DNA from 3 places in the Bacillus safensis genome. Region 2 is predicted to be linked to each of the others. Evidence: riboswitches for the same ligand, from Rfam matches in the RefSeq annotation. Region 2 holds a riboswitch; each other region holds the start of a gene.
The links. A riboswitch is a leader RNA that binds a small molecule or an ion and turns the genes downstream of it on or off. The one in region 2 is predicted to bind thiamine pyrophosphate.
Positions count from the first base shown of each region.

Region 1 (3,283 bases), 310 kb from region 2:
ATGGCTGTTCCGTACCAGCCGATCATGGCCGCACCGATGGCGGATGTAATGTGATCATACCCCGGCGCAATATCTGTTGTAAGAGGCCCTAATGTATAAAATGGGGCTTCCTTGCAAATGTCCATTTGCTTGTCCACATTCTCTTTAATTTTATCCATTGGCACATGACCGGGCCCTTCAATCATCACCTGCACATCATGTTTCCAAGCGATCTCTGTTAACTCACCTAACGTTTCCAGCTCTGCAAACTGCGCCTCATCATTGGCATCAGCAATCGAACCTGGTCTTAGTCCATCTCCAAGTGAAAAGGCAATATCATACGTTTTCATAATTTCACAAATGTCTTCGAAGTGCGTGTAGAGGAAATTCTCTTGATGATGAGCAAGACACCATCTTGCCATAATTGCCCCGCCTCTTGAAACAATTCCGGTCACCCGATCAACTGTTAGCGGAATATATCTTAACAGCACGCCCGCATGAATTGTAAAATAATCTACACCTTGTTCTGCTTGTTCAATTAATGTGTCCCTGTACACGTCCCACGTCAAATCTTCTGGGACTCCATTCACTTTTTCAAGGGCCTGATAAATAGGAACGGTTCCTACTGGAACTGGGCAATTCCGAATGATCCATTCTCTCGTTGTATGAATATCCTTTCCAGTAGACAGATCCATCATTGTATCTGCCCCCCATCTGATCGCCCATGTCATCTTTTCTACCTCTTCATTAATGGATGACGTGACAGCTGAATTGCCAATATTCGCATTGATTTTGACATGAAAATTCCTTCCGATAATCATTGGTTCACTTTCTGGATGGTTAATATTCGAAGGAATAACGGCTCTTCCGCTCGCTACTTCCTCTCTAACGAACTCAGGGCTTAGCTCTTCTCTTATTGCGATAAACTCCATTTCAGGCGTAATGATGCCTTTTTTGGCATAATGCATTTGCGTCACGCGCGCTCCTTGTTTCGCGCGGAGCGGCTTATGATGAAAATCAGTTTGGACAGAATGGAAGGACTCCTTCTCCCTTGACCGATATCCGTTATCTTCCGGTTTTACATGACGCCCTTCATAGCTTTCTGTATCTCCTCTTTCTTCAATCCATGCTGCCCTAAGACGCTTTAATCCTTTTGTGACGTCAATATGAACGTTCTCATCAGTGTACGGTCCACTCGTATCGTATACACGGACTGGTTCATTTTTTATGTCGCCCGCCTCTGTCACAGTATGTGAGAGCGCAATCTCTCTTTTCGGCACTAAGATATCGGGCCTTGATCCTTTCTCATACACCTTTCGGCTGCCATCAAAGCTGGATAATAATGATTGGTTGGATGGGACACTTTTCTTTTCCTTCATTTGCTGTTCTCTCCTTTTCTTCTTGTCACCGGACAGGATGGAATCAGCACCAGCAAAAAACCAGGCTCTATTTAAAGAACCTGGTTTCGTCGTCAGAAATAAACATGCATATCATTGATAGGATACATGCATCATCTTCAACTTCCCCACGCTGGTACGAGCCAGATCAGGTCCAAAGGGTTAAGAAGTTTATGCTTCTCTCTCAGCCCATTTACGGGCACCCCTAGTCATTTTTATTGATTTCCACATCAGTGTAGCATAGAGACATCATGAAGAAAAGAAGATTCAGGAAAATAGTTCCTTTCCCCTACAAGCTTTATGGATTATATTGATATACAGATTTCTATACATGATCTGTCTCTCTCATTTCAATTAAATCTGAAATAATCGTTGATCCTTTTCTCCTATTATGTATAATTAATCTAAACGGAGAATTTTTATACAATTTATTCAAAGGAAGTTCTAGTCGATTGCAAACATTTCTCACATTTATCGTCGTAGGATTCTCAATTGCTCTGCCTGTTGGAGCGATCACGGTTGAAATGACAAAACAGGGACTCAAAAACGGATTCTTTCATGGTTTAACTGTCGGAGCAGGCGGTATGACCATAGACTTATTACTTATCTTGGCTTTATATGCTGGATTTGCTCAGTTTTTATCTTTGCCGTTTGTTCAAATCCCGCTCTGGCTGATCGGAGCTGTATTTTTAATGATTCTCGCATACGACTCCATTAAACACGCGGATCAAGATATCCATTTAGCAGGAGAAAAGGTCAATAAATCATTCGCAAAAACATATCGAAACGGCTTGCTCGTGGCGGTATCTCCTGGAAATCTTGTGTTCTGGGTTTCTGTTTTTGGTGCTGTACTTGCGGATGCGTATACAAAAACAGATTCATCTGAATTTATGCTGGCTGCCGGCGGTATCTTGGCAGGGATTTTCCTTCATGACATCGGTCTTCTCACACTTGTATCGTTAACAAGAAAAGTGATGAATCGGACGATGATCAAGTGGACATCCATTATTGCTGGTATTTTATTACTAGGGTTTGGCTGTTATTTCTTTTACGAATTTTATATAGGCATCAAGGTTTATTTTTAAGAAAAGGCTAAAGTTCGTGATGAACTTTAGCCTTTTTGTGTCAAACTATCGGGTCATGCCTGTTTGGCCTGTTTCAAATTGCGTTCTTCTCATGTCTCTAAAGCGTGTGAATGCACCTTCATCTTTTATGACTTGGACTGCTCTTCCATCCGCATAACGAGTCGCTGCTTCTTCTACTTGTGATACGCCTTCTGACGTCAGGCGGCCATCTGATTTAATGGCAATATACACATTCTCATCCGTCACCATGACTTGAGAGTCTGCCACGTGATTCATTTTATTGACGCGGTTGGCAATTTTTCTTGAACGCTGAATGTTCTCTTGTTTATCATAGCCTGAGAACGACATTTGGTTATGATAATTCATATCTCCATGACTGTAGCGTCCATCTCCACCTGTGAGAGGCATTCGATCATCCGTTTGAGGACGTGTACGGTAATCAACATTTGTTGTATTTCTCCCGTTCATTCCCTCCATAAGTTCAGAAACTGGTCCTTGATGATCTTGGTTGTTGTCTTCTGCTCGTTGATTTGAATGATAACCAACCGGCTGGCCTGATTGATTATGACGTGTATCGACACCTGCGTTATTATTTGCACCACATGCCGTTAAACCAATAGGAAGAAGCACTAATGCGATTGTTTTTTGCCATTTTTGTCTCAAACGAAAAACCCCCTGTACAAATTCAATCTCATGAGCGCGAAACAGGCTCTGTTTTAGCATGTACAGTTAGGAAAAAAATCAAGCTGTCAGTTATAAACAAAAAAAGGAACGATTGAGATCGTTCCTTCTGTCATTAATCTTCTTCCTCTTCCTCCGGCC
Region 1 is NZ_CP154909.1:2,418,547-2,421,829, forward strand. It holds gene thiC (phosphomethylpyrimidine synthase ThiC) at 1-1,358, opposite strand, end outside; TPP riboswitch at 1,485-1,593, opposite strand; gene AAYR28_RS12450 (LysE family transporter) at 1,829-2,461, shown strand; gene AAYR28_RS12455 (YhcN/YlaJ family sporulation lipoprotein) at 2,507-3,124, opposite strand; gene safA (SafA/ExsA family spore coat assembly protein) at 3,258-3,283, opposite strand, start outside.
Region 1: it holds a riboswitch for thiamine pyrophosphate, as region 2 does, so the genes downstream of both, thiC (phosphomethylpyrimidine synthase ThiC) here and thiT (energy-coupled thiamine transporter ThiT) in region 2, are expected to answer to the same signal.

Region 2 (3,283 bases):
ACATCAAGATATTCCTAAAATCGCCGAAATACATGTGAAGAGCTGGCAAACGACTTATCAAGGCATTATTAATCAGGATTATTTGGATGGTTTAAATATAAAAGATCGGAAAGAGAGCTGGAGAAAAAGATCGCTTGAAGGCACGTTTGTCGCAGAAGATGCGGATGGCGTATTTGGTTTTGCTTCTTTCGGAAAACAACGTGACGAACGTTATTCTACATATGATGGAGAGCTGTATGCCATCTATTTATTACAACAGAAACAGAAATCAGGTGCGGGTATTGCTTTAATTGCTAAAGGTGTCGATTATTTAATAGAAAAAGGGTATCAGAGGTTGATGCTATGGGTGTTTGAGCAAAATTCGGCAAAACAATTTTATCAAAAACTTCAACCTAGTTTTGTCGTTACCAGCCAGTTCGAGCTGGCTGGCGAGAACCATAATGAAATAGGGTATGGATGGGAGCTCTCTATATTGAATAACCATGTACAGCGGATTAAATCGTCAGCTTCCAGTAATAATGAGAGAAAAAAGTGAAGAGCACAGCAAGCAGCATGTAAGAAATAAACGGTGAAGCTTCTACTTTTCCTTTCACGCCTGCTATTTTTAAAGCTTCATAGAAACCTGCCAAAAAATAAGCAAGACTGAGAATATAGCAGCACAGCATAATGGAGTAAGGGCTCATTGTCGTACCTCCAGCATGAAATCTTCTATTATTAATAGATTCCATAGAGCAGCAAATTATGCATAAAAAAATAACCAGCTGAAATCAGCCGGTTATTTTTGACGAGGAAAAACCAAACGAGATGCACTTGGGATGAGTATACAAAGAACGATACTGCAAATAATAAATGAAGGAACCATATATGTGCTGTTATAAATTAAAGAGTAGACCCATCCTGGTGTTCCTTTCGGTGCATATTGAGAGAAGAAAACGACGCCAGAAATAAAGAACGTCAGCAGTCTGAATAAACTAGCAACAAAAACAGCTAAGGTAATATAGAAGAATTGCTGTTTTCGCTTTTGATCCTGAATGGCTTTTTTGATCAGTCCAGAAAACAGGCCGCTTAAAGAAATGACAACGGATGCAACGAAGTAATCGAGGAATCCTTGAACAGGTGTAGCGATGATCGGGCTATTCATCAGCTGAAGACCTGCGATTAACACACCGATGATAAATCCGGTAGATATTCCCCATCTAATAGACATGAGAATAACGGGAATCATAATCAGCGCAAGAGAACCGCCATTGGGCATTCTTAAAAAGAGACCTGATAAGTAATCTAATACAAGAGCAAGTGAAGTCATAATCGCGATTTCCATCAGTCGTACCAATTGATTTGATTGCTGCATAAAAAAATCTCCTTTTTCATGAATTGAGCAAGGAGAGACCGTGTAAGGATGAGTATGTTATTCATAGAAAAACATATCGATTTGAATACACCGTATGTATTCAAGTGATTCCACATTCCTACTTCAGTATTAACTGACAGGTTCAAAGGGTCAGAACAACGAATGTTCACTCTCAGCACAAAGCTCCCCCTGCGGTTATTTAGTTTCAATCTATTATAAATATACTAAAGACCTGCAGGATCAACAATAGACAATTCCCGAGATAAGCAGCATTTGTATCAATATATAGGAAGAGATAAGGAAAAATAAATTATTTAGAAAAAATACTTGTTTCTTCTTTCAAAAGGTGTTATATTTGTATTCGCCGCTGAAACAGCGCGGTTGATAAATAACATTAAGAAAAAAGTTGTTGACTTTATCTTGATAGAATGTTATATTAATAAAGTCGCCTCTGAGAGACGACGAAGATGATCTTTGAAAACTAAACAAGACAAAACGTACCTGTTAATTCGAGTTTTTATAAAAAAATCCTATGAAACTTCATAGGTAGTCAGTCAAACTGGCGAGGCAGGAAATGATCACATGCTAAGTTCGCTACATCGTGTAGCAACGCATGTGTGATATGCATCCTGCATACCTCGGAGAGTTTGATCCTGGCTCAGGACGAACGCTGGCGGCGTGCCTAATACATGCAAGTCGAGCGGACAGAAGGGAGCTTGCTCCCGGATGTTAGCGGCGGACGGGTGAGTAACACGTGGGTAACCTGCCTGTAAGACTGGGATAACTCCGGGAAACCGGAGCTAATACCGGATAGTTCCTTGAACCGCATGGTTCAAGGATGAAAGACGGTTTCGGCTGTCACTTACAGATGGACCCGCGGCGCATTAGCTAGTTGGTGGGGTAATGGCTCACCAAGGCGACGATGCGTAGCCGACCTGAGAGGGTGATCGGCCACACTGGGACTGAGACACGGCCCAGACTCCTACGGGAGGCAGCAGTAGGGAATCTTCCGCAATGGACGAAAGTCTGACGGAGCAACGCCGCGTGAGTGATGAAGGTTTTCGGATCGTAAAGCTCTGTTGTTAGGGAAGAACAAGTGCGAGAGTAACTGCTCGCACCTTGACGGTACCTAACCAGAAAGCCACGGCTAACTACGTGCCAGCAGCCGCGGTAATACGTAGGTGGCAAGCGTTGTCCGGAATTATTGGGCGTAAAGGGCTCGCAGGCGGTTTCTTAAGTCTGATGTGAAAGCCCCCGGCTCAACCGGGGAGGGTCATTGGAAACTGGGAAACTTGAGTGCAGAAGAGGAGAGTGGAATTCCACGTGTAGCGGTGAAATGCGTAGAGATGTGGAGGAACACCAGTGGCGAAGGCGACTCTCTGGTCTGTAACTGACGCTGAGGAGCGAAAGCGTGGGGAGCGAACAGGATTAGATACCCTGGTAGTCCACGCCGTAAACGATGAGTGCTAAGTGTTAGGGGGTTTCCGCCCCTTAGTGCTGCAGCTAACGCATTAAGCACTCCGCCTGGGGAGTACGGTCGCAAGACTGAAACTCAAAGGAATTGACGGGGGCCCGCACAAGCGGTGGAGCATGTGGTTTAATTCGAAGCAACGCGAAGAACCTTACCAGGTCTTGACATCCTCTGACAACCCTAGAGATAGGGCTTTCCCTTCGGGGACAGAGTGACAGGTGGTGCATGGTTGTCGTCAGCTCGTGTCGTGAGATGTTGGGTTAAGTCCCGCAACGAGCGCAACCCTTGATCTTAGTTGCCAGCATTCAGTTGGGCACTCTAAGGTGACTGCCGGTGACAAACCGGAGGAAGGTGGGGATGACGTCAAATCATCATGCCCCTTATGACCTGGGCTACACACGTGCTACAATGGACAGAACAAAGGGCTGCAAGACCGCAAGGTTTAGCCAATCCCATAAATC
Region 2 is NZ_CP154909.1:2,730,470-2,733,752, reverse strand. It holds gene AAYR28_RS14095 (GNAT family N-acetyltransferase) at 1-535, shown strand, start outside; gene AAYR28_RS14090 (hypothetical protein) at 495-683, opposite strand; gene thiT (energy-coupled thiamine transporter ThiT) at 776-1,351, opposite strand; TPP riboswitch at 1,450-1,551, opposite strand; rRNA gene AAYR28_RS14080 (16S ribosomal RNA) at 1,987-3,283, shown strand, end outside.

Region 3 (3,283 bases), 790 kb from region 2:
TTTCCCGCTTCCGCTCGGTCCTAAAATAAGCACCTTTTCCCCTTTTTGAATCGTAAGGGAGATTTGATGCAAAACGGGCTTAGGCTGTTCATAAAAACGGACAGAGAGTTCATTGCACGCGAGAAATGAATTCATGCTGTTCACCTTTGTTTCGTTTTTCTTTCATGATGGCATATTGATTCAGTACACCTGTTTTGGATAGTGCGTCCACCACCACTTTCGCAAGGCAGCCGCCAAGTATCATTCCACTAATGATTTGAGTCACAAGCGTCATAAGTAAAACTTGAGGCGTGTAATATCCAAAGCCTTTTGCCACGAAACTGTAAGACATCGCTCCGATAGCGGCAAAGGCACCAGAGAGCATCAGTGTCCACATGCGATACCGTTTATAACCAAAAAGAGCAAAGGCGATTTCTGCCCCAAGCCCTTGGCATACACCAATCAGCAGAGCTGAAAGTCCAAAGTGGCTTCCTGTCAATAATTCCACAGCAGCGGCGGCTGTTTCCGCAATCAGAGCAGCTCCCGGCTTTTGAATGATATATGCAACGATTGGACTGGCAATGACCCATATTCCAAACATGATGTTGCCTCCTGCTGGGCCCACAAGTGCTGTAATCGGTAAGTATAGCGTGGACCATCCTAAATAGATCACACCGCACGCAACGGATAAAATCACTGCAAGGACGACTTCTTTCATCTTCCATGTCATGATGTATGCACCTCCAGTTGAACTGGCCACTCTTCAACAGTAAAGGCCATTTCCCAAAACTTGTACTCGAGCTGGCAGCTTAAGATAAAATGCTGTTTCATTTTTTCCTTTTCCTTCTCACTTGCTGCTTCCGCCAACTGATCGAGCCGCTTGCAAAGCTCACCTGTAACAGAATCGGTTAATCCTCCATAAAACGTGATCCACTCATAAAACGGATGTGACGGGTCTGGCTGCACATCTGTAAGCATTCGTTTCCCTATTTCCCAATATGTCCAAGGACATGGAAGCAGGACAGCGATGATTTCACCAAGCGTGCCTTCTTGCGCGACTTGCAGCATGTGATGAATATAGTGATGAGCACTCGGAGCCAAAGAAGCACCTTGGAGCTCATCATATGCTACTCCTGCCACTCGGCAAAGGTTTTGATGAGGATGCGTCTCACTATCTAGTACAAACGCAATCTGCTGATGAAAAAACGCAATATCCTCTCTGTCTGTACATCTGCTGAGCGCTGCTGCATAAATTTTAATGAATGCTTGTAAGTATTCTGCATCTTGTTTGACGTAATGAATGATTTGTTCCTTTTCCAGCTTTCCTGCTGCCAGGCCTCTGACGAACGGATGCTGATAAATGGCTTCAAATAACGGTTCTGCTTCTTTCCTTAATTGCGTAGAAAATGTCATAAAAAAAGCCTCCTCTTCTTCAGTTGAATAAATGAAAAAGCCACCCCAAATGGAGCGGCCTTCTTATCAATTCAATCATGAATAAGACAAGGTCCAGCTCCACTTCCCTCCGCTAGTACGAACTAGATCAGGTTCAAAGGGTCCAAGATTTTCTCTTGTCTCAGTCATACATGACTCCCCTAGTGGACTTTTGTCATTTAATTATCTTTACTCTACACATGTGGCGATTTGATGTCAACCGCCTTTCTTAATTCAACGTTCTGATTGTTGGCAGCTTCTCGATCCCTGCAGCATAGTAGAAATTCAGCACACTGAAGAAATCAATCGGCTTTCCTGTTTTTAAATCTACAGCTAAAATATGATCACCGTAATTTGTCATATCATCAATATCTAAGCGTCTTGGTGTTGTCTTCCCGAGTGTATCAACAAAGGTATCATGGTAATATTGCCCGCTTGCATATGATGATTGATGGTACATAAACAATGTCTCAACATCTAAGTAAACGAGGATGGCTTCTGAGGAGCTCGCATAAGGAGCTGAGTATGACACAGGAGCCGAAATGTTTTTTACTTTCACACTTGAGATTGAATGAGTTCTTTGCTCGTATTTTCCATCATAAGAGAAATAAAAAACACGCTCCCATTCATAATTTGCTGTCTTTGTTTGCTTATTGTATACTTTTGTACCATTTGCAAATACATCACCGTTTGCATACTCAGCTACAAAATATTGCAAGGTGGACGAAAGAGATACAGCCCCCGTGAAATTGGGCGGGTTTTTTGCATTTACTTGTATCGTGTAGGAATCTCCAAATTCTCCGCCGCTTGTAATACCGAATGCATAATCACCTGCTGGTAAGTTGGTCAATCCAAGCAGGCTGCCTGCCGGTTGAATCAAATCTGTCGGGTAGGCTTGTCCTGTTTCATAATCAACAACAAATAATTGAACAAAATAATCAGGGTTTGAAGAGGTAATCCGGCTGATGAGTGCCTGAGGTGAAGATGTGCTTAAAAACCATAAATCAACTGGGTCGTCCTCTGTTAAGACAGCCGATTGATTAATAGCTAGTCCATCAATGGAGCGAACGGCAGACGTGCGCATTTTGCCTTCTTTAGCAGCTTTTCGTTTGATACTGATTCCTTTCTTCTTATTCACTTTAAATGATTTTTTCACTTGCTTCTGTTGAATAGCGGTTCCTTCATCCTGCTTTTCAAACGATTCTTGCACTTGCTGAATCGCTTTTTCCGTCAGTGGTGATATTTTCCCTTCTGATTTCGGTGCTTCTTCTGCTTTTAATGCTGGTGACAACAAACCTGTTGCGACGAGTAAAACAGATAGTAAAGCTGCGGTGATTTTGACATAAAATGCTCTCACAGGAACATCCCCTTTTTCCTCATTTGGGTTTTTTACCCTGTGATTATTTTACCATTATTCTAATTACTGTTTTGGTCTTTTTTGGGACATTTTTATAACAAAAAAACCAGCCGCATGAGTCACGACTGGTTTTTGATCGTTTTATGCAATAGTTTTGACAAACAAGCGTGCTGTTTCTGCACTTGATCCCGGGTTTTGTCCAGTGATGATTTGTCCGTCAACGACAGCAAATGGCGCAAAGGCGTCTCCTTTTTCAAACGCTGCCCCCTGCTCACGAAGTTTTGTTTCCAATAAAAATGGAACTTTTGATGTCAGCTGCACGGCTTCCTCTTCTTCGTTTGTGAAGCCTGTGATTTTTTTGCCTTCGATAAATGATTTGCCATTTTCATCCTTCACATCAACGAATGCTGAAACGCCATGACAAACGGCTCCGATCGCACCATTTTTATCTGAAACTGCTAAGATCGCATCCGCTACCAGTTGATTAGACGCAAAGTCGATCATAGGGCCGTGCCC
Region 3 is NZ_CP154909.1:3,516,078-3,519,360, forward strand. It holds gene AAYR28_RS18100 (ABC transporter ATP-binding protein) at 1-135, opposite strand, end outside; gene AAYR28_RS18105 (ECF transporter S component) at 110-709, opposite strand; gene tenA (thiaminase II) at 706-1,392, opposite strand; TPP riboswitch at 1,480-1,583, opposite strand; gene AAYR28_RS18115 (hypothetical protein) at 1,640-2,767, opposite strand; gene AAYR28_RS18120 (type 1 glutamine amidotransferase domain-containing protein) at 2,909-3,283, opposite strand, start outside.
Region 3: it holds a riboswitch for thiamine pyrophosphate, as region 2 does, so the genes downstream of both, tenA (thiaminase II) here and thiT (energy-coupled thiamine transporter ThiT) in region 2, are expected to answer to the same signal.